DNA from 2 places in the Mesorhizobium sp. WSM4850 genome. Region 2 is predicted to be linked to the other one. Evidence: predicted binding sites of a transcription regulator. Region 2 holds the regulator's gene; the other holds the start of a gene.

Region 1 (11,072 bases), on a different contig from region 2:
CGGAATTTTCCGCGTCCCTTTTTCGTTGTCGGTTTATGCCCGTCGATCAGCCGGCCGGACTTTCTGCTAGGATGAGGTGTCGGGGTGAAGCCAACCGCCGCCGACGTCGGAGGTGACCAATGCCCCGCAATGCGCTGCTTCTGCTTTCGCGGCTGCTGCTCGCCGCTCTATTCGTTCCGTCCGGCTTTCACGCGCTTACCGACATTGCCGGCACATCGGGGTATTTTTCCGGCCTTGGCCTGCCGCTGCCGACACTCGCAGCCTGGGCGACGGGCCTGTTCGAAATGATCGCCGGACTGCTCATCCTCGTCGGCCTCAAGACGCCGATCGTGGCGCTCCTGCTTGCCGCTTTCTGCATCGCGGCAGGCTTCATCGGCCACTATGGCCAGGGCGGCGACGATCCGACGCTGACCTTCATGCATTCGCAGATGCTGATGAAGGACATCGCGCTATCGGGCGGTTTTCTGGCGCTGGCAATGGCAGGCGCCGGCGCCTACTCGATCGACGGGCGGATGCTTCGGATCGGCGCTGAAACGACTTGACCGACACAAGCTGCCGGATTGAGCCGAATACTTGACTGACCCAGATTACTTGGCTGGCATAGTGGGGCCGCCCTCGACCGCCAGCACCAGCCGGCGATTGGTGACCCTCGCCAGTTGCGCCAGTCGTCCGGCCGGCCGCTCGCCGTAAAGATCGGCCAGCGACGCCGGCAGCACCAGCGCCAGCACGCCATTGCCGCGCCTCTCCCATTTCAGCCGCGGCATGACCCCAGGCATTGCCGCCGTCAGCAGGTAGACGACGCGCATCACCGCGGCCAGCACACGGGCGCGCTCGATATAGCGCGGCGTCGCCAGCGCCTTGATTTCCGGCGCAATCGATTCGTTGAAGATGCCCTCATGACGGTAGGCGTTGGCCAGCGCCAGGAAGGCGCGGCCGGGATGGTCGACACCGATGAAGGAGGCGTGGGCAATGATGTTGAGCGATTGCTTGCCCCGGTATTCGGGATGCGCGCGCCAGCCGATGTCGGCAAGCAGGCAGGCGGCCTGGCGGTAGCGCGCCTCGTCGACCGTCTCTTCGATGCCGAAGGCGGCGAAGGTCTTGCCCGTCCACTCGACAAGCTCATGCGCGTGGGTGACCGAGCGCGAACGCAGCCGGGCGAGTTCTTCCGAGGCCGAGATCAGCGGATCCGCCTTCTGCTCGGCTTTATCGAGCAGCGAATAGAGAAAGCCCTCGCGCACGCCAAGTGCCGAGACGATGATCCTGGACGGCTGCATCGCCGCCATGATCTCCTGCAGCACGATGGCGCCATAAGGCAGCAGCGAGCGGCGGTTCTTCGAGACGCCTTCGATACCCCTTATCTTCTCGATCTCGCCCTTGGCGACTTGCTTGAGGAAGTTCGCAGCGCTGTCGATGCCGATCTCGTAATGGTGCATGACGCTCAGCGGATAGCTGGTCATTTCCATGTACAGCCGAGCGAGGTTTCGCCAGGTGCCGCCGACGGCATAGAACGGCCTGCCCTGCCCGCCTTTCAGCAGCTTTGCCTTCGCGAGTTCGTCGCGCGCTATCTTTGCCGCTTGGGCCAGTGAGTTCTTGGCCATGTCCTGCAGGCGCAGGCCGCCCAGCGGCAGCGTGATGCCGTCGCCGATTGCCTCGCCATCGACGTCGACCAGTTCAAGGCTGCCGCCGCCGAGGTCGCCGGCGATGCCGTTGGCCGGGTGGAAGCCGGAAATGACGCCAAGCGCTGAATAGTGGGCTTCTTGGCGCCCGCTCAGCACCTGGACCTCGGTCTTGAGCACATCTTCGGCGCGGTGGATGAAATCGGGGCCGTTGACCGCCTCGCGGGCGGCGGCGGTCGCCAGCACGTACATATGCTCGGCGCCGGCCTGCTCGGACAGCGCGCGGAAACGCCGAAACTCCTCCATCGAACGGGTCACCGCCTCGGGATCGAGCTTTCCGGTCGAGACGATGCCGCGACCGAGGCCGGCCAGCATCTTTTCGTTGAACAGTGTGGTCGGCGAGCGCGCCAGCCCCTCATAGACGACAAGCCGGATCGAGTTCGACCCGATGTCGATGATGGACAGCGGTCGGCGGTCCTGAAGCCGGCCCTGGGACGTTGAAATCATCAGCCGGTCGCTGCGGCGTTTTTCTTGCGGCGCTTGAACTGCGCGATGCGCTTGGGCGCATGCGATTTCAGCGCATCGCCGCGTCCGGAGAGGCTCGGATTGGTCATGAAATATTCCTGCGCGTTGAACGGTTCCTCGCCCTCCTCGAGCGTGGCGCGCCGGGAGGTTCCGTCAGCCAATACGTCGAAACTTTGCTGGTTGTCCATGATGTTGCCCAGCATGATCTGGCCGAGGACTTGTTCATGCACCGTTGGATTGGTGATCGGCACCATGGTTTCGACGCGGCGGTCGAGATTGCGCGGCATCAAATCGGCCGATGAGATGTAGACGATCGCCCCGTCCGACGGCAGTCCATGGCCGTTGCCGAAACAATAGATTCGGCTGTGTTCGAGGAAGCGGCCGACGATCGACTTGACCCTTATGTTTTCCGACAGGCCCGGCACTTGGGGCCTCAGGCAGCAGATGCCGCGCACGACGAGATCGATCTCGACGCCGGCGCGGCTGGCGTCATAGAGCGCGTCGATGATGATCGGGTCGACCAGCGAATTCATCTTCATCCAGATGCGGGCCGGCCTGCCCTCCAGCGCATGGCCAATCTCGTCCGAAATGTGCTTGAGGATGCGCTTGCGCAGCGTGAACGGCGAGGTGGCCAGCCGCATCTCCTCGGTCGGCTCGGCGTAGCCGGTGATAAAATTGAACAGCTGGGCGACATCGCGGGCGATTGTCGGAGCGGTGGTGAAGAAGGACAAGTCGGTGTAGATGCGCGCGGTGACCGGATGGTAGTTGCCGGTGCCGAGATGCACATAATTGCGCAGCTTGCCGTCCTCGCGCCGCACCACCAGCGACATTTTCGCGTGGGTCTTCAGTTCGAGGAAGCCGAACACGACCTGAACGCCGGCGCGCTCGAGGTCGCGCGCCCAGCGGATGTTGGCTTCCTCGTCGAAACGCGCCTTGAGCTCGACCAGCGCGGTCACCGACTTGCCGGCCTCCGCCGCGTCGACCAAAGCGCGCACGATCGGGCTGTCGTTCGAGGTGCGATAGAGCGTCTGCTTGATCGCCACCACTTCCGGATCGGCCATCGCCTGGCGCAGGAACTGCACCACCACGTCGAAGGATTCGTAGGGGTGATGAACGATGATGTCCTTCTCGCGGATGGCGGCGAAACAGTCGCCGCCGTGCTCGCGGATGCGTTCGGGAAAGCGCGGATTGTAAGGCTTGAATTTGAGATCGTCGCGGGCGATGGCGACGATCTCGGAAATCTGGCTGAGCGCCAGCGGACCGGTGAGCACGCTGATCCGGCTCGACGAGACGCCAAGCTCGCCGGCGACGAACTCGCGCAGTTCGGCCGGCATCAGCTTGTCGAATTCGATGCGGATGACCGAGCCGCGACGACGCCGTTTCAGCGCCGTCTCGAACAGGCGCACAAGATCCTCGGACTCCTCCTCGACCTCGATGTCACTGTCGCGGATGATGCGGAACGTACCGGAGCCCTTGACCTCGTAGCCGGGGAACAGCTTGCCGATATAGAGGCCGACCGCTTCTTCCAGCGGAATGAAGCGGACATGATGCTTGCGGTCAGGCAAGCGGATGAAGCGCTTCAGCGCCACCGGCAGACGCAACAGCGCGCTCATCTCCTCGCCATTCCTGCGGTGGCGCAGTTGCAGCGCCATCGAGAAGCCGAGATTGGGAATGAACGGGAACGGATGCGCCGGGTCGATCGACAGCGGTGTGAGCACCGGAAACACCTGCTCCTGGAAATGATCCTCGAGCCAGGTCTTCTCGTCCTTGGTCAGCCCATCGCGGCTGATGCTCTCGATGCCTTCCTTGTCGAGCAGCAGCATCAGAGCGGATAGGCTGTTCTGCTGGTCCTCCTGCAGGCGCTCGACCTCGCGCAGCAATTGTTCCAGCTGTTGTTCAGGGGTGCGGCCGTCCGCGCTCTTCAGCGTGATGCCTTCGCGAACCTGGCCGGCGAGACCGGCGACACGGACCATGAAGAACTCGTCGAGATTGGCGGCCGAAATCGACAGGAAGCGCACCCGCTCGAGCAGCGGATGGTTGGCGTTCAGCGATTCTTCGAGGACGCGGCGGTTGAATTGCAGCCAGGAAAACTCGCGGTTGACGAAGCGGTCCGGATTGCCGCCCTCTGGGCTCGCCACCTCGACAGTGGTGAATTCGCTCTGCACCGGCTTTAGTTCGTTCATGGTTCCTGCTCGTTTCGCACCCGCTGGCCACAGCGTCGCGCGTCGTTGCGGACGCGCAAAAGGACGCTCCCGCCACTTAAGCTACGCATGATCCCCAGCAAAACCGAATTCGGTTTTCGGGGCCATGCCTTAATCGGCTTAGCTTATCCTGTGACAGGCTTTTACGACAGTTTGATTTCATCGATCTTGCAAAGAGACTGCTTATGATCCAGATGCAATCCAGGTACAGCGCGGCGCGTCCTTTGGACGCGCAAAGGACGCGGTGGAATTTTGATTTTGCACATGATCCGGGGTCATGCAGCAAATATAGGAGACGACGATGGCAGGCGGTTCCATTCCCCATTTCCAGAACGATGCGGGTTATGCGGCGATCGACATCGGCGTCAAGGAATTCATGTGCACCGGCGCCAACCCGCCTTTCGACCATCCGCATGTGTTTCTCGACATGGGCGACGACAATGAAAAGGTCTGCCCCTATTGCTCGACGCTTTATCGCTATTCGCCAAAGCTGAAGGCGACGGAAACGCAGCCTGCCGGATGCCTCTATATCCACCAGGCCGCCTGACGCGCACACCATCCGATGGACGACACCCGGTCCCGGCAGGTCGTTATCGCCGGAGCCGGCGTCGCCGGACTGACCGCGGCACTGGCGTTTTCCGAGCGCGGCTATCTGGTGCGGCTGTTCGAACAGGCGCCGCGCCTCGAAGCGGCCGGTGCCGGCATCCAGCTCTCACCCAACGCGACGCGCATCCTTCGCCAGCTCGGCGTGCTCGACCGGCTGTTGCCGGCGGCGGTGCGGCCGGAGGCGGTCGTGCTCAAGGACGCCGCCACGCTACGTGAGCTGGCGCGGGTGCCGCTTGGCGAAGCGGTCGAAAGGCGCTGGCAGGCGCCTTATCTCGTCGCTCATCGGGCTGACCTGCAAGATGCACTGATGGCGCGCCTTGCCGAACGGCCGGACATCAGTCTCGTCACCGGCGCGCGCGTCGGCGGCATCGCCACAGGACCGCGCCATGCCACGGCAACAGTCGAGATTGCCGGCAAGACAGTCGAAGCCGGCGGCTTTCTGCTGATCGGCGCCGACGGCGTCTGGTCGGCGATCCGGGCTTTTGGCGGGTTTGCGGCCAAAAGCCGGTTTTCGGGCGAGCTTGCCTGGCGCGCTACGATCAGTGCAGACAGTGTCGCAGGAGAAGCCCTTGCGGCGGTCGGCGCCGCCAATTGCGTGACCACCTTCCTGCATCCCGGCTTCCACCTCGTCGCCTATCCGGTCAGCAACGGCACGGCGTTCAACCTGGCTGCCTTCACCAGGGGCGAGATCATCGCCGAGCGCTGGTCGGGCCACGCCGACCCCAATATCCTCCTCGGCGCCATGCGTGGCACGGCGGCAGCACTGGCCCGGCTTGCCGAGGATGCCGGCCCGTGGGCTGCGTGGCCGATCCATACGGTAGACCAGGCACAGCCATGGACGACGCCCGCCGGCATCGCGCTGATCGGCGATGCGGCGCATGCGATGACGCCGTTCGCGGCGCAGGGGGCGGCGATGGCGATCGAGGATGCCGCAACCCTTGCCGGCTTTGTCGCCGCCTCACCCGCCGATCCCTGGGGCGCGCTTGCCGCCTGGGAGAAGATGCGGCGGCCGCGTGTCGCCAAGGTCGCCCGCCGCGGTGCCGTCAACCGGCTCGCCTGGCATGCAGCGGGGCCGGTGGCCGTCGCGCGCAACCTGTTCCTGAAGTGGCGCTCGCCGGAAAAGCTCGCGGCCGATCTCGACTGGCTCTATGGCTGGCGGCCGCCGGATGGCGATCGGCAATGAAAGCTCGACCGGTTGGCGGGACAGCGCCCCCTTCTGTCCTGCCCTCTTTGCCAAAAACTTGGCATCTCCCCACTTGGGGGGAGATCGGCCGTCACCTCGGCTTTTGCCAATCTCCAACGTTGCAGGATGAAGCGCGGCGCCGAAACAGAATATCTCCCTCCTTGGGCCTCCTTGTGGGGGAGATGTCCGGCAGGACAGAGAGGGCGCGCCGGGATGAGGCGCTGATTACCCGGAGCATCAATTATAAATCCGCATCGACAGGTCGAGTGAGGCCGGCAGCGGATTCCACCAGCCTGTCCGCAGGCCGGCGATACGCAGAGCCGCCGCTGTCCAGGTGTTGCAGCCAACCAGCGCATTGAAATGGCCGTTGGCTTCGTAGAAGCGGTCGAACTTGGAATAAGCGGCATTCTCGATCAGGATCGGACCGTTCGGCCCTTGCTGGAAACTCGCCGCGATGAAGTCGAGCAGCGCTGCAAAACGCTGCTCGCTGATGTCGAAGCCGGCGACGTCGGGGTGCGGCTCGACAATGTTGCCGGCGACATCGACATGCATCACCGATGCGTCCAATGTCAGCGCCTTCATCACCGGCGCCGCCTTCAGTTCCGACCAGGTCGGCGTCTCCAGATAGAAGGCGCGGCCTCCCCAGCCGAAGACGATGTAGCGGACCCCAGCCATGTCGGCCGGAATGCCGCCACCGACCAGGAAATGGAAGCGCTTGCGCACGTCGTCATCGTCCGGGATGGCGATATCTGTGTGGATCGGATTTTTCCGCACCAGGACGTGCCTGGTGGCGGCGGGATCGGCGGCGGCCGCCGGCAAGAGCGGCCGTGGAATGAATGTGCCCAGAACCACGGCAAGCACGATTGCCACCACCAGAATGGCGAGAAAACGCCCAAGCTTTTTCACGAGGGACGGCTTTTTCATGAGGGACGGCTCGCAATCGGGGCGCAATCGCCTGCTGACGGCTCAGACGCAAAAGAGCCCGGCAGGGTTTCGGCCGGGCTCTTTTGATTCGCGTGAGAGCAATCAGTGCAGGATTTGCGACAGGAACAGTTTTGTGCGCTCGTGGCGCGGATTGTCGAAGAACTCGGCTGGCGTGTTCTGCTCGACGATCTGGCCCTGGTCCATGAAGATCACCCGGTTGGCGACCTTGCGTGCAAAGCCCATCTCGTGGGTGACGCAGAGCATGGTCATGCCCTCTTCGGCGAGGCCAACCATCGTCTCCAGCACTTCCTTGATCATTTCGGGATCGAGCGCCGAGGTCGGCTCGTCGAACAGCATGATTCGCGGATTCATGCACAACGAGCGGGCGATGGCGACGCGCTGCTGCTGGCCGCCGGAAAGCTGACCGGGATATTTGTTGGCCTGTTCCGGAATCTTGACACGCGTGAGGAAGTGCATGGCGATTTCCTCGGCCTGCTTCTTCGGCGTCTTGCGCACCCAGATCGGCGCCAGCGTGCAGTTTTCCAGGATGGTCAAATGCGGGAACAGGTTGAAGTGCTGGAACACCATGCCGACCTCGCGGCGCACCTCGTCGATCTTCTTGAGATCGTTGGTCAATTCCTTGCCGTCGACGATGATCTTGCCCTTCTGGTGCTCTTCCAGCCGGTTGATGCAGCGGATCATCGTCGATTTGCCCGAGCCCGAAGGGCCGCAAATGACGATGCGCTCGCCGCGCATCACCTTCAGGTTGATGTCCTTCAGCACATGGAATTCGCCGTACCATTTGTGCATGGCGATGATGTCGATGGCGACATCGGTGGTGGAAACCTGCATCTTGGCGGCATTGACCTTGATCTCTTCCGCGCTGACTGCATTTTCTATTGTCATGGAAGGTTCCCTTTTTTGTTCTTAGCGCTTGTGGCCGGTGTCGAGCCGGCGTTCCGTGAACATCGAATAGCGCGACATGCCGAAACAGAACAGCCAGAAGACAAAGGCAGCAAACACCAGGCCGGACCTGGCCGTTTGCGGCGTTGCCCAGTTGGGGTCGTTAAAATTCTGTTTGACGACGCCAAGCAGGTCGAACATCGAGATGATCGAAACCAGGCTGGTGTCCTTGAACATGCCAATGAAGGTATTGACGATGCCGGGAATGACCAGCTTCAGCGCCTGCGGCAGCACGATCAGGCCCATTTTCTGCCAGTAACCGAGGCCGAGCGAATCCGCACCCTCATACTGGCCCTTGGGGATCGCCTGCAGGCCGCCCCGCACCACTTCGGCCATATAGGCAGCGGCAAACAGCGAAACACCGATCAGCGCGCGCAGGAACTTGTCGAAGCTGACGCCGGCCGGCAGGAACAGCGGCAGCATGACGCTGGCCATGAACAGCACGGTGATCAGCGGGATGCCGCGCACCGTCTCGATGAAGATGACGCACAGCATCTTGACGATCGGCATCTTCGAGCGCCGGCCGAGCGCCAGCACGATGCCGAGCGGCAGCGACACGGCAATACCGACGAAGGACAAGGTGAGCGTCACCAGCAGCCCTCCCCATAGCGGGGTTTCGACATGCGGCAGGCCGAACACGCCACCAACCAGCAGGATGAAGGCAAAGATCGGCAGCGCCCCGAAGAACAAGATGGCGTTCAGCCCCTTGCGCGGCACCTTCGGGATGAGCAGCGGCACCAGAAGCGCCACGAACAGGATGGCGACCAGGATCGGCCGCCAGCGCTCATCGATCGGATAGCGGCCGAACATGAACTGGCCGAACTTGGCGTTGACGAAGGCCCAACAGGCGCCGGACCAGCCGTCCGGCTGGACGCCGCCCTGTGCCGCCGTGGCGCAAAAGGTACGGTCCGCGCCGGTCCATTGGGCGTTGATGAAGGCCCAGCTGATCAGTTGCGGCAGGATCATCGCGACCAGCACGATGCCGATGATGGTCAGGATCGTGTCACCGGTCGACGCAATCAGGTTCTTGCGTATCCAGGCGCCCAGGCCGCGCTCGCTTGCAGGCGCCGACTGTGCCAGCGCCATTTCGACGCGGACGAAGGAAAGATCGTGCTCCTGCATGTCGCTACCTCTCCACCAGCGCCATTCTGGCGTTGACCACGTTCATGACCGCCGACGTCAACAGGCTGAGTGCGAGATAGACCACCATCATGATCAGCACGCACTCGATAGCCTGACCGGTCTGGTTCAGCACCGTGCCGGTCGTCGCCGTCAGATCCGGGTAGCCGATGGCGATGGCCAGGGACGAGTTCTTGGTCAGGTTCAGATATTGGCTGGTCAGCGGCGGAATGACGATCCGCATGGCTTGCGGAATGACGACAAGCCGCAGGATCGATCCCGGCCGCAGCCCGAGCGCACCGGCTGCCTCGGTCTGACCCTTATTGACGCCCATGATGCCGGCCCGCACGATTTCGGCGATGAAGGCCGCCGTATAGAAGGACAGCGCCAGGTAGAGCGACAGGAACTCCGGCTTGACCTGAAAGCCACCAGTCAGGTTGAAGGTCGATTGCTTTGGATAATCGAAGCTCAGCGGGAAGCCGCTGAGCGCGTAGGCCAGCAACGGCAAGCCGATGATCAAAGCCGCCGATGTCCAGAACACAGGGAATTGCTGGCCGGTCGCCATCTGCCGCTGACGCGCCTTGCGGGCGACGAACCACGCCATGGCGATGCCGAGAAGCAAAGCAACCAGGATCAGCCAGGAGCCTTCGCCCCACACGGCGCGTGGAAAATAAAAGCCGCGTTGGTTGAGAAAGGAGCTGAACGGCAAATTGATGCTTTCACGCGGCGGCGGCAGCACCGAAAGCACGCCGGAATACCAGAAGAAGATGACCAGCAGCGGCGGGATGTTGCGAAAGACCTCGACATAGACCATACAGATCTTGCGGATCAGCCAGTTGTGCGAAAGCCGGCCGACGCCGAGGATAAAGCCGATGATGGTGGCGGTGACGATGCCGGCGGCGGCAACGATGAGGGTGTTGATAAAGCCGACCACGATGGCGCGGCCATAGGTCGAATCCGACGAATAGGCGATGGCGCTGTCACTGATGTCGAAGCCGGCGCGACCCCTGAGGAAGCCGAAGCCTGACGCAATGCGCAGGCGCGTCAGATTGTCGATGGTGTTTTGGACGATCCACCAGACCAACGCAACCAGCACGATGACGACCACCGCCTGGAAGACTATGCCGCGGACCTTTGGATCATTGATGAAGGAGCCGCGGCTTGGCTCCTCGCGAAGAATTTCCTGCGATGCCATTCGACCATCCCCTGGAAAGAGAAACCGGGAGGCAGACGATCTGCCTCCCGGATCACATTTCGATCAGCGGATCGGCGGAGAGTATTGCAGACCGCCCTTGGTCCACAGCGCGTTGATGCCGCGCGCGATCTTCAGCGGGCTGCCCGACCCGACATTGCGTTCGAACATTTCGCCGTAATTGCCGACGGTCTTGACGATGTTGACGACCCAGTCGTTGGAGACACCGAGATCGGTGCCGATCTTGGTATCGGCCTCCTGGCCGAGCACGCGCTTGATCTCGGGATTGTCCGAGGCCTTCATTTCCTCGACATTGGCCTTGGTGATGCCGAGTTCCTCTGCCTGCAGCAGCGCAAAATAGGTCCACTTGACGATGTGGTACCACTGGTCGTCGCCCTGGCGCACGGCCGGTCCGAGCGGCTCCTTGGAGATGATCTCAGGCAGCACGACGTGGTCGGCGGGCGCGCCCAGCGTCAGCCGGATGCCGTAGAGACCTGATTGGTCGGTGGTGTAGACATCGCAACGGCCGGCGTCATAGGCCGCGTCGACCTCTGACAGCTGTTCGAATACGACCGGGCTGTACTCCATCTTGTTCGTCTTGAAGTAGTCGGCGAGGTTGAGTTCGGTCGTGGTGCCGCTCTGCACGCAGACCGCCGCGCCCGAAAGCTGCAGCGCGGAATTCACCCCCGGCAGCTTCTTGGCGTTGATCATGAAGCCCTGTCCGTCATAATAGGTGACACCGA
Region 2 (11,072 bases):
CCATTCTCAGCGAGTGAAACAGACTTCTGGGCGAGTGAAGCAGATTTCCGGGCAAGTGAAACAGATTTCTGGTCACGTTCGAGACAGTGAAGTGGATCGACATGTGTTCGGTCTCCTTTGACCAGGGATCGGGATCGATCTCCGCTCCGCTGCCTTCGGCTCGGAAAGGACCATGCGCCAAATCAAAACGCCACAGCATGCTTTGTGCGTCCAAAGCGACGCGCGGCGCTGCAATGGCTGTTTAACGTCGAAGGCCGGATAAGGTTCAACGCGGCTGGCGGTAACGCCGATCAGGCAGCCCGAAACCCATCAGGTCGGCTCATGCTCTCGGCCTGCGCGTCTGACCGAACCGCTGCGGCAGCTGCGCAGCAACGTTTTCAAGGCGGCGCATCTTTTAGCTGCCAGCGCTTGAATGCCGGCTGGCTATTCGCAGACCATGCGGACCCGTTTTCCGGGTTGGCTGACGTTCCTGCAGGTGAGCGGTTTCGCCGGCTCGGATGACGGCATCGGCGGTTGTTTGGCAGTCCTGGCGATTTTCCTCCTCGGCGCCACGGAGGTGCCGATTTTGCGGGCCGCCGCTGTTTCCGGCGTTTCGGGCGCCGCAGGAAAGACATCGGTCTGCAGCAACTGCGGCTGTTCGGCTTGCGCCTGCTGCGGCGGCCGGTCCCAGAACCGCCGGACATCGAGCGGCCTTGGAATGACGACGGTGCCGTCGTAGCTGCGCGAGCAGCCGCCCCCTAGCAGCAGCATCGGGCACACGAAAAAAGGCAGGATCCGTCGCAACATCGGCAACACCCTTGCGGGATCTATAACGTGGCTTCGGTTCTACCGACAACCGTCGGAATACACTGCGGGCAAGGCTAGCGCATGACCCGGAGAATCGGAATCGATTTCGCTGGGGATCATGCGCAAAAATCAAAGTGCCGCAGCGTCCCTGGCGCGACTTTGGCGCGATTGGGGGCGGGCATGGACGACTGCCTGCCCAAGCCCATCAGCCCTAAGCCCATTAGCCCCAGGCGGCGTCTTGCTCGAAAAGGTCCGCGGACGGGGAAATCCACGCGCGGGATAGCCACATCAGCCTGTCGGGTCCAGCCGATTCGGCGACGCGTTGCGACAAGACTATGGTGCGATCGCACCATACCAAAGCATGCGTCCGGTTGGAACAATAAGCGCATTCGAGTTCCGCTCCTCCAGTTACGGGCGGGAGCAGCGACCGCCGGCAAGAAGCAGGGTCAGATTTACCCCAACGGACCTGCTTCGGCGATGGCACGGCCATGACCTCCTTGGCCGCATGCAACGCGCTCCCGCCCGGATTTTCTTTTTCGGCGCCAATTGTTCGCCCGTCCAGGCAAATGCCGGCCGCAATTCGCGCAAGCTGCTGATTCCAGCGGCAAACTACGGCTGTACCGGCGAGACCCGCGGCCCTTCCTTTTGACAGGGCTGTGCGGCGGTTACCGGGCTGACATCAAACTGTCATGTGACTGTAATAATCGGGGGCTATGGCCTCAGCGGGCGCCGAAGGAATGGCGCCGAGAGACCATTTTTCCGAACAGGAGCAGGCCACATGAAGAAATTCCTCCTTACGGCGTCGGCCGCGGCGCTTGCGCTCGCCGCGTCGGCTGGTTATGCCGCCGCGCGCGACCAGATTCAAATCGTTGGTTCGTCCACAGTGTTCCCCTTCACGACGGCTGTCGCTGAAAAACTCGGCCAGAGCGGAAAGATCAAGACCCCGGTCGTCGAGTCGACTGGCACCGGCGGCGGCATGAAGCTGTTTTGCCAGGGCGTCGGCGAAAATACCGCCGACTTCACCAATGCCTCGCGCGCCATCAAGGATAGCGAGCTTAAAACCTGCAAGGCAAACGGCGTGACGCCGGTCGAAATCAAGGTCGGCTTCGACGGCATCGTACTGGCCAACTCGAAGGCAGGGACTGTCGTCGATCTGACCAAGGAACAGGTTTTCAAGGCGCTCGCCAAGAACGTCGCTGTCGACGGCAAGGTCGTCCCCAACCCCTACAAGAACTGGTCGGATGTCGATGCATCGCTTCCCGCGACAAAGATCGAGGTGCTTGGCCCGCCGCCGACATCCGGCACGCGCGATGCGTTCGTCGAACTCGTCATGGATGCGGCCTGCCAGGAAGAAGTGAAGGCGGCTAATGAAAAGGGCTGCGGCGAGATCCGCGAAGACGGCGCTTTTGTCGAGGCCGGCGAAAACGACAATCTGATCGTCCAGAAGCTGGAAGCCAACCCCAATGCCTTCGGCGTCTTTGGCTTCTCGTTCCTTGACCAGAACGCCGACAAGCTGCAGGGCCACAAGGTCGACGGCGTCGAGCCGACTTTCGAGAACATCGCATCCGGCGATTACGGCGTTTCCCGCTCGCTCTTTGTCTATGCCAAAAAAGAGCATGTCGGCGTCATCCCCGGCATGCAGGAGTTCATCGCCGAGTACACCTCGGATGCTGCATGGGGTCCTGATGGTTATCTGGCCGACAAGGGCCTGATCCCGCTGCCGGACGCCGAGCGCGCCAAGTCGGCCGAAAACGCCAAGGCCCTGAAGGGCATGGGCTCCTGATGTTTCGGGGTCCGAGCCTACCGCTCTGACCCCTCATATCCTAAAGCACAAAGCGCGGGACCATAGGTCCCGTGCTTTGAGCCGGTGAATGACCGGCGGTCGAGGGGACGTCCCGAATCATGGTCGGTTATCTCGTTGTTCTTCTGTTGGTTCTGGCCGCAGCGGCCTATTGGATAGGCCGGACCCGCGCCATTGCCAGTGTCAATGGCGACGTTGCGCGATTGCATTCGCTGCCTGGCCAGCATGGCATGTTTCTGGCGCTTTTTGCTGCCGGTCCCGCGCTGCTTGCGATCGTGTTGTGGTCGCTGGTGACGCCGGGAATTGAATCGTCGATCATTGCCGACCGCTTCGCCTCCGAGTTGTCGGGAATGGGCGTCCCGCAGGTCGAAGCTTTCATCCGCGACGCTCGCGCGATGGCCTTTGGCGGGCTTGTCGGCTTCGCCGACCCCACGAAAGAGGCGGCCGCCGCCCTCTACAAATCGGTCCATGCGACCAGCACCTGGATCATCTGGACCGTCGCACTCGTGCTTTCCGCGTCCGGATTTTACTGGGCCTATTCACGCATCGCACAGGCCTACCGGGCGCGCCACGTGGTCGAGCGCGTTCTTCGCGCATTCTTGATCGCCTGTTCGGTGGTCGCGATCCTGACGACGATCGGCATCGTCCTGTCGCTTATCTTCGAGTCGCTGCGGTTCTTCCAACAGGTGCCGTTCTACAAGTTCCTGTTCGGCACGCATTGGTCGCCGCAGAGCGCCTTCACCGGCGCGGGAGCGGAGGCCGGGGCGGTCAACGAGGACATTTTTGGCATGGTGCCGCTCTTTGCCGGCACGTTGCTCATCACCTTCATCGCCATGCTTGTGGCTGCGCCTATCGGGCTGATGGCGGCGATCTACCTTTCGGATTACGCCTCCAAAAGCGTCCGCGCGGTCGCAAAGCCGGTTCTGGAAATCCTCGCCGGCATTCCGACCGTCGTCTACGGCTTCTTCGCCGCGCTGACGGTTGCGCCCTACTTCCGCGGTATCGGCGAAAGCCTGGGCCTCAACGTCGCGTCTGAATCCGCGCTCGCCGCAGGCGTGGTCATGGGTATCATGATCATTCCCTTCGTTTCCTCGCTTTCCGACGATGTGATCAACGCCGTTCCGCAATCCCTGAGAGACGGTTCTGCCGGCCTCGGCGCGACCAAGTCGGAAACCATCCGCAAGGTGGTCCTTCCCGCTGCCCTTCCGGGCATCGTTTCGGCGATGCTGCTTGCCGTCAGCCGCGCAATCGGCGAAACGATGATCGTGGTCATGGCGGCGGGGCTGGCGGCAAACCTCACGGCAAATCCGCTCGAAGCGGTCACCACCGTGACCGTGCAGATCGTGACGCTGCTGGTGGGCGACCAGGAGTTCGACAGCGCCAAGACGCTTGCAGCCTTCGCACTCGGCCTGGTGCTGTTCTGCATCACGCTTACCCTCAACATCGTCGCTTTGCGCGTCGTCCAGAAATACCGAGAGCAATATGACTGATGCGATCTCGTCATTCGGCGCCGTCGGACGGCCGGTCAGCATTCATACCGACGATGCCGCGAAGGCGCGGCTGAAGGGCCGCTACCGCACGGAAAAATGGTTCAAATGGCTCGGCGCCGCAGCTGTCGCGTTGGCCGGCTTGTTCCTTGTGCTGCTCCTGTCGACGATCGTCACGCAGGCGATTCCGGCGCTGCGGCAGAACTACGTGACGCTGCCGATCGATCTTTCAGCGGCCAAGGTCGACCCGGCGAAACTCGATGAGGTGAACTACGACGCCATCGCTCAGGAAGCGCTTACGGCAAAATTTCCGGATGTGACGAGCCGCCAGGACAAGCGCCTGCTGCGCGGGCTGATTTCCACCGGCACAGGCGTGTTCCTGCGCAAGGATATTGCGGCTGATCCGGGGATGCTCGGAGGAACGGTGGACTATGCGGTTCCACTTGACGATTTTGCCGACCTCTATCTCAAGGGTTTGCTTGCCGACGTCGGTTCGGACGAAGCGATTTCGACAAGCGTCGCGCCTTCGGGAACCAGCGGCGACATCGATCTGACCTTCGGCGACGATGCCATGCTGGCGCTGGCGCGCGGCCATGGTGCGACCGAGGGCGAAAACGGCATGTTTACGCTGACGAGCGGCGCGTCGTCGCTGCTGGTCGCGTTCAATGGCGGCACGGTCAAGCTGACCTCGCTGTCGCCTGCGGCCAACGGCACGGTGATCGCAAAAGGCACGGTGATCGAGGCGCTGGACAGCACGGCGCCCGCCGCGAGCGGCCAGGCATTCCTGCGCGTCATCGAGACGCCGGAAGCATCGCGAAAGATTTCGGACAAGGTGATCGTCTGGCTCGACACGCTGAAGAGCGCCGGCCTGATCGAAAGCCGGTTCAACTCGATCTTCTTCTTCACCGGCGCAAGCCGCGAGCCGGAATTGGCCGGTGTCTGGGGCGCGGTCGTCGGATCGTTCCTGACCATGATCGTAACCCTCGCCATCGCCTTCCCGATCGGCGTTTCAGCGGCGATCTATCTTGAGGAATTTGCGCCCAAGAACCGGCTGACGACGATGATCGAAGTCAATATCAACAATCTGGCGGCGGTGCCTTCGATCGTCTTCGGCCTGCTTGGACTTGCCGTATTCCTGAATTTCTTCGGCATGCCGCGCTCAGCCCCGGTGGTCGGCGGCATGGTGCTGGCGCTGATGACCCTGCCGATCATCATTATCGCCTCGCGCGCTTCGCTGCGCGCCGTGCCGCCTTCGATCCGCGAGGCGGCGCTTGGCATCGGAGCGTCCAAGGTCCAGACCGTATTCCATCACGTCCTGCCACTGGCGATGCCGGGCATCATGACCGGCACCATCCTCGGAATGGCGCATGCGCTCGGCGAAACCGCGCCGTTGCTGATGATCGGCATGGTCGCCTTCATCGTCGACATTCCCGGCGGCTTCACCGATCCCGCGACGATCCTGCCGGTGCAGATTTTCATGTGGGCGGATTTCCCGGAAGCGGGGTTCCAGCAGAAGACTTCGGCGGCGATTTTGATTTTGCTGGTGTTTTTGGTCATCATGAATGCCATCGCGGTGATACTGCGCAGGCGCTTCGAGCGGCGCTGGTAAGGAGTAGAGGATATGAACATCATGACGGAAGCCGGCGTCGAGCAGAAACTGAGCAGCGCAACCAACGCCCCTTCGATCAAGATGAAGGGCGAAAAGGTCTCCGTTCACTACGGCGAGAAGCGAGCTCTGTTCGACGTCGATCTCGATGTCCGCGAGCATCAGGTGACGGCGTTGATCGGGCCATCGGGCTGTGGCAAGTCGACGTTCCTGCGTTGCCTGAACCGAATGAACGACACCATCGATATCGCGCGGGTGAGCGGCAAGATCACGCTCGACGGCGAGGACGTCTACGATCCGAAAATCGATGTCGTCGAGTTGCGAGCTCGCGTCGGCATGGTATTCCAGAAGCCGAACCCGTTTCCGAAGTCGATCTACGAAAACGTCGCCTACGGTCCGCGCATTCACGGCCTGGCCAGGACCAAGGCCGAGTTGGACGGCATCGTCGAATCGAGCCTGAAGAAGGCCGGCCTGTTCAACGAGGTCAAGGATCGCCTACTCGAGTCGGGTACTGGCCTGTCCGGCGGACAGCAGCAGCGCCTGTGCATCGCGCGCGCCATCGCCGTGTCGCCGGAAGTGATCCTGATGGACGAGCCCTGTTCGGCGCTCGATCCGATCGCCACCGCCCGCGTCGAGGAACTGATCGACGAACTGCGCCAGAACTATACGATCGTCATCGTCACCCATTCGATGCAGCAGGCGGCGCGCGTGTCGCAACGCACGGCGATGTTCCATCTCGGCTATCTGGTCGAGGAGGGCGCGACCGACAAGATGTTCACCAACCCCGACGACAAGCGCACCCAGGACTACATCACCGGCCGGTTCGGCTGAGCGGTCCGGCGAATTTCGAACACGAGGACAGCACCATGGGTGAACACACCGTCGCATCTTTCGACGAGGAACTGGAGCACATCGACCGGCTGATCCGCGACATGGACGAGCTCGCCGCCGCAATGGTAGCGGCCTCGATCCGCGCGCTGCTTGCGTCGGACAATGCGATGGCGCAGCGCGTCGTCTCGGACGACGCCATCATGGATGCGCGGCAGCGCGAACTCGATGACAGCGCCATCACGCTGATCGCCAAGCGGCAGCCGATGGCGCAGGATCTGCGCGCCGTGGTTGGCGCAATCCGCATGGCTGGCGATCTCGAGCGCATCGGCGATCTGGCCAAGAACATAGCCAAGCGGGTCAGCGCAGTCGGGCAGAGCGCGACGCCGCGGAATCTGTCGCACGGTATCGATGCGATGGCGGATCTCGTTCTTGTGCAGCTGCGCGGCGTGGTCGAGCACTATGTGTCGCGCGATGCCGGCGCGTTGAAGGAACTGCGCGCCGACGACCAGAAGATCGACGTGAAATACACGGCGGTTTTTCGCGAGCTCCTGACCTACATGATGGAGGATCCGCGCAACATCACCGCCTGCACGCACCTTCTGTTCTGCGCCAAGAATCTCGAGCGTATCGGCGATCACGTCACCAACATCGCCGAAAACGCCTACTTTGTCGTGACCGGGCAGCAATTGCCGGCGGATCGCCCGAAGCTCGACGAAACGACGATGTCGGCGCCGGCGACATGACAGGAGTGACCGGCCGATGATCGCGCCGCGCATCATGGTGGTGGAGGATGAAGAGCCGCTGGGCGTCCTCCTCCGTTATAATCTGGAATCCGAAGGCTATCAGGTCGAGGTGGTGACGCGCGGCGACGAGGCCGAAATCCGGCTGCAGGAAAACGTGCCCGATCTTTTGGTGCTCGACTGGATGGTGCCGGCGGTTTCCGGCATCGAGCTTTGCCGGCGGCTTCGGGTGCGCCCCGAAACCGAGCGGCTGCCGATCATCATGCTGACCGCGCGCGGCGAGGAGAGCGACCGGGTGCGCGGCCTTTCGACCGGAGCCGACGACTATCTGGTCAAGCCGTTCTCGACACCGGAATTCATGGCCAGGGTCAAGGCGCTGCTGCGCCGCGCCAAGCCGGAAGTGCTGTCCAGCGTGCTCAAGGTCGGCGACATCATGCTCGATCGTGAATCGCACCGGGTCTATCGCAAGAAGAGCGAGATCCGGCTCGGGCCGACCGAATTCCGGCTGCTCGAATTCATGATGCGCCACCCGGGCCGGGTCTTCTCGCGCAGTCAGTTGCTCGACAATGTCTGGGGCGAGACGATCTACATCGACGAGCGCACGGTGGACGTCCATGTCGGCCGGTTGCGCAAGGCGGTCAACAATGGTCGCATGCCCGATGTCATCCGAACCATCCGCGGCGCCGGCTATGCGATCAGGGAAGACTAGCTAGGGATGTGCTGATATTCAGGTGATGCCGGCCTGCGAACGGCTGATACCGCGCTTACCTACAGCGCCGCGCGCCCTGTTGGGCACGCAAAGGACGCTGTAGAACTTTGATTTTGCGCACGACCTTTCCGAAATCGATCTCGATTTCGGGGTCATGCGCGGGCTCACGTACCCAAAAGTACGCTCCGCTCCGGTTCTCGGAACCCACCATTCTCGACTCGGCCTGACCTGAATCTCAACACACCCCAAGTCGCGACCCGGGAATCCTTCAAGCCACGTTCTTTCCGACCGAGCCGGCTCGTGCCTGGATGCTCGGCGCGAAAATCTCCTGGTCGACGAAGCTTAGCGCCCGCATGGCACAGCCTTCGCGGATCAGCGGCAACTCGTTCGGCTCGGTGTCGAAGGAAATCGAACCCGAATGCTGGCCGCCGGCGGTCTGGGCGATGGCCTCGCGCAGGGCCGGCTCGATCAGGTCGAAGGCGGCAGCGCTGGCGCCGACCATGGCCACCGGCGCCGGATCGATCAGCGCAAACAGGCTGCCGAGCCCGAAGCCGAGCGCCTCGCCGGCCTTGCGGTAGGCTTCGCGCTCCGGTCCGTCCATCTCGCGCGCCCGGGCCGCCAAGGCCCGCATCTCGGCGTCGCTGACATCGGCGACCGGCTCGGCGTTGTCGCTCAATTGCCTTGCATTGCGCCAGATGGCGTAGTTGCCGGCATAAGCCTCGACGCAGCCGCGCCGCCCGCAGCGGCAAAGCGCGCCGCCCGGCCGATGGATCATGTGGCCGAATTCGCCGCCTGAGGAGTGGGTGCCGGTGAACAGCTCGCCCTTCAGCACCAGCCCCATACCGATGCCGTGCGAGAGCAGGATGGCGATGAAATCGTCGCGGTAGCGATCCGGGTGGCGCCAGCGCAGCGCCACGGCCATCATGTTGCAGTCGTTCTCCATGATGGCCGGGATGCCGAACTCGCGTTCCAGAATGTCGGCGAAGGCGATGTTCGTCTGCGGCGTGATCGGCGACCACAACATGGCGCGCGCGTGGGAATCGGTGATGCCCTGGATCGCCAGCGCGATGCGGGCGACACTTTGGACATCGAGGTCGGGATCTTCGAGCCGGCGCCGGACGATGGCGACACATTCGCCGATCAGCGCGTCACGCGACATGGTCAGCGTGTCCAGCCGGCGCTGTTCCTCGGCGACCACTTGTCCGGCATAATCGATGACGGCGACCGACAGGAAATTCAGCGACAACACGACGGCCAACACCGCAGCGGCTTGCGGATTGAGGCTGAGGCCGACCTGCGGCCGGCCGCGTTTCAGCGAAACCGTCTCGCTCGCCTTGCTCTCGGCCAGGATGCCTTCCTGGATCAGGTCGGCAGAGATCGCCGATATGGTCGAATGGCTGAGGCCGGTGGTCGCGGCGATCTCGGTCCGCGACGGCTGGCCTGCCCGGCGCACGGCCGAAATCACCATCGCCCGGTTGCGCCGGCGCAGATCGTCATGACGGATTCCCACCGACATTTTTTGTTTCCTCCTCATCGCCGCGGCCGCTCATGAATCGGAAGCCGTCGGTAATGTCCGACAAATACTGGCAGAAGCGGAGGGGGCTGTCATTATTTATTCCGAGCCTCGAAAAAAGCCCGACAGGACGTCAAAATCCATCAGAATTGGTGTTGACAGTGCTTCGGCGTTGGACCAGTATTTTTTCGAGGCTCGAAAAAATAGGAGCCTTTGTGCCGGCCTTCGGGCCAGTTGGTCGCGCCCTACGCGGCGCAGGGAGGAATATCATGAAGAGATTCGCAGCCGCCATTCTGGCGGGGGTCGCCATGTCGCTGACGCTCGCGTCGGCCGCGCAGGCCAAGGACAAGGTCATTGGCGTTTCGTGGTCGAACTTCCAGGAAGAGCGTTGGAAGACCGACGAAGCCGCCATGAAGGCGGCGATCGAGGCCGCCGGCGACAAATATATTTCCGCTGACGCACAGTCCAATCCCGGCAAGCAGCTGACCGACGTCGAAAGCCTGATCTCGCAGGGCGCCAACGCGCTGATCATCCTTGCGCAGGATGCCTCGGCCATCGGTCCGGCGGTGCAGAAGGCGCTGGACGAAGGCATTCCGGTCGTCGGCTATGACCGGCTGATCGAGAACAAGGACGTGTTCTATCTGACCTTCGACAACCAGGAAGTCGGCCGCATGCAGGCCCGCGAAGTGTTCAAGGTGGCGCCGGAAGGCAATTACGTCTTCATCAAGGGCTCGGGCGCCGACCCGAATGCTGATTTCCTGTTCGCCGGCTCCATGGAAGTGCTCAAGGATGCCATCGACAGCGGCAAGATCAAGAATGTCGGCGAGGCTTATACGGACGGCTGGCTTCCCGCCAACGCCCAGAAGAACATGGAACAGTTCCTGACCGCCAACGACAACAAGGTCGATGCGGTGGTTGCCGCCAATGACGGCACCGCCGGTGGCGTCGTCGCGGCGCTGACGGCGCAAGGCCTGGCCGGATCCGTCCCGGTTTCGGGCCAGGACGGCGACCATGCCGCGCTGAACCGTATCGCGCTCGGCACACAGACCGTATCGGTGTGGAAAGACGCGCGCGAGCTCGGCAAGAACGCCGCCGAGATCGCCTCGCAGCTGGCCGACGGCAAGCCGATGACAGACATTGCCGGCGTCAAGGATTTCACCACGCCGGGCGGCAATGTCGTCAAGTCGCTGTTCCTGACGCCGATTGCCATCACCAGGGACAATCTCAACGTCGTCATCGACGCCGGCTGGATCAAGCAGGAAGAGGTCTGCGCCGGCGTAGCGGCGGGCACCGTCCCGGTCTGCAACTGATCCGCCTTCGCCAAAAAACCTGAAACGCCGCGGCTTCACGCCGCGGCGTTTTTTTCAAAAGAGTTGTTTTTCCGCGTCTCGCGGGTAATTTCTAGGCTGCTTCCGGCATCCGCGGCAGACGGCAACGGTGGGAGGACATCATGACCGACACGACTTCCAACACGCCGGTTGCCGATCGGGCGCGTGAATCCGAGCTCAGCCCCTTCGGCCGCTTCCTCAAGGCAACCGAGCTCGACATACGCATGCTCGGCATGGTCGGCGCGCTGCTGATCATCTGGGTTGGGATCCA

What was found. Region 2 encodes PhoB, which activates phosphate uptake and scavenging genes when phosphate is short. Its sites were predicted from a motif close to TGTCATNNANCTGTCAT; they were not measured.
Region 1: a site for PhoB is predicted at 4,488-4,504, ahead of AC0L2Z_RS09005 (RNA degradosome polyphosphate kinase). Genes of this name have one in related genera too.

What each region holds. Positions count from the first base shown of each region.
Region 1 covers NZ_JBVVPV010000006.1:12,680-23,751, forward strand. Annotated here, with positions in the region: gene AC0L2Z_RS08995 (DoxX family protein) at 120-542, shown strand; gene ppx (exopolyphosphatase) at 588-2,123, opposite strand; gene AC0L2Z_RS09005 (RNA degradosome polyphosphate kinase) at 2,123-4,324, opposite strand; gene AC0L2Z_RS09010 (zinc-finger domain-containing protein) at 4,644-4,889, shown strand; gene AC0L2Z_RS09015 (FAD-dependent monooxygenase) at 4,905-6,131, shown strand; gene AC0L2Z_RS09020 (TIGR02117 family protein) at 6,369-7,055, opposite strand; gene AC0L2Z_RS09025 (amino acid ABC transporter ATP-binding protein) at 7,158-7,961, opposite strand; gene AC0L2Z_RS09030 (amino acid ABC transporter permease) at 7,983-9,140, opposite strand; gene AC0L2Z_RS09035 (amino acid ABC transporter permease) at 9,145-10,332, opposite strand; gene AC0L2Z_RS09040 (amino acid ABC transporter substrate-binding protein) at 10,396-11,072, opposite strand, start outside.
Region 2 covers NZ_JBVVPV010000014.1:67,957-79,028, reverse strand. Annotated here, with positions in the region: gene AC0L2Z_RS15985 (hypothetical protein) at 1-103, opposite strand, end outside; gene AC0L2Z_RS15980 (hypothetical protein) at 424-750, opposite strand; gene AC0L2Z_RS15975 (PstS family phosphate ABC transporter substrate-binding protein) at 1,565-2,569, shown strand; gene pstC (phosphate ABC transporter permease subunit PstC) at 2,689-4,077, shown strand; gene pstA (phosphate ABC transporter permease PstA) at 4,070-5,683, shown strand; gene pstB (phosphate ABC transporter ATP-binding protein PstB) at 5,696-6,511, shown strand; gene phoU (phosphate signaling complex protein PhoU) at 6,547-7,254, shown strand; gene phoB (phosphate regulon transcriptional regulator PhoB) at 7,271-7,960, shown strand; gene AC0L2Z_RS15945 (ROK family protein) at 8,229-9,476, opposite strand; gene xylF (D-xylose ABC transporter substrate-binding protein) at 9,743-10,783, shown strand; gene AC0L2Z_RS15935 (sugar ABC transporter permease) at 10,924-11,072, shown strand, end outside.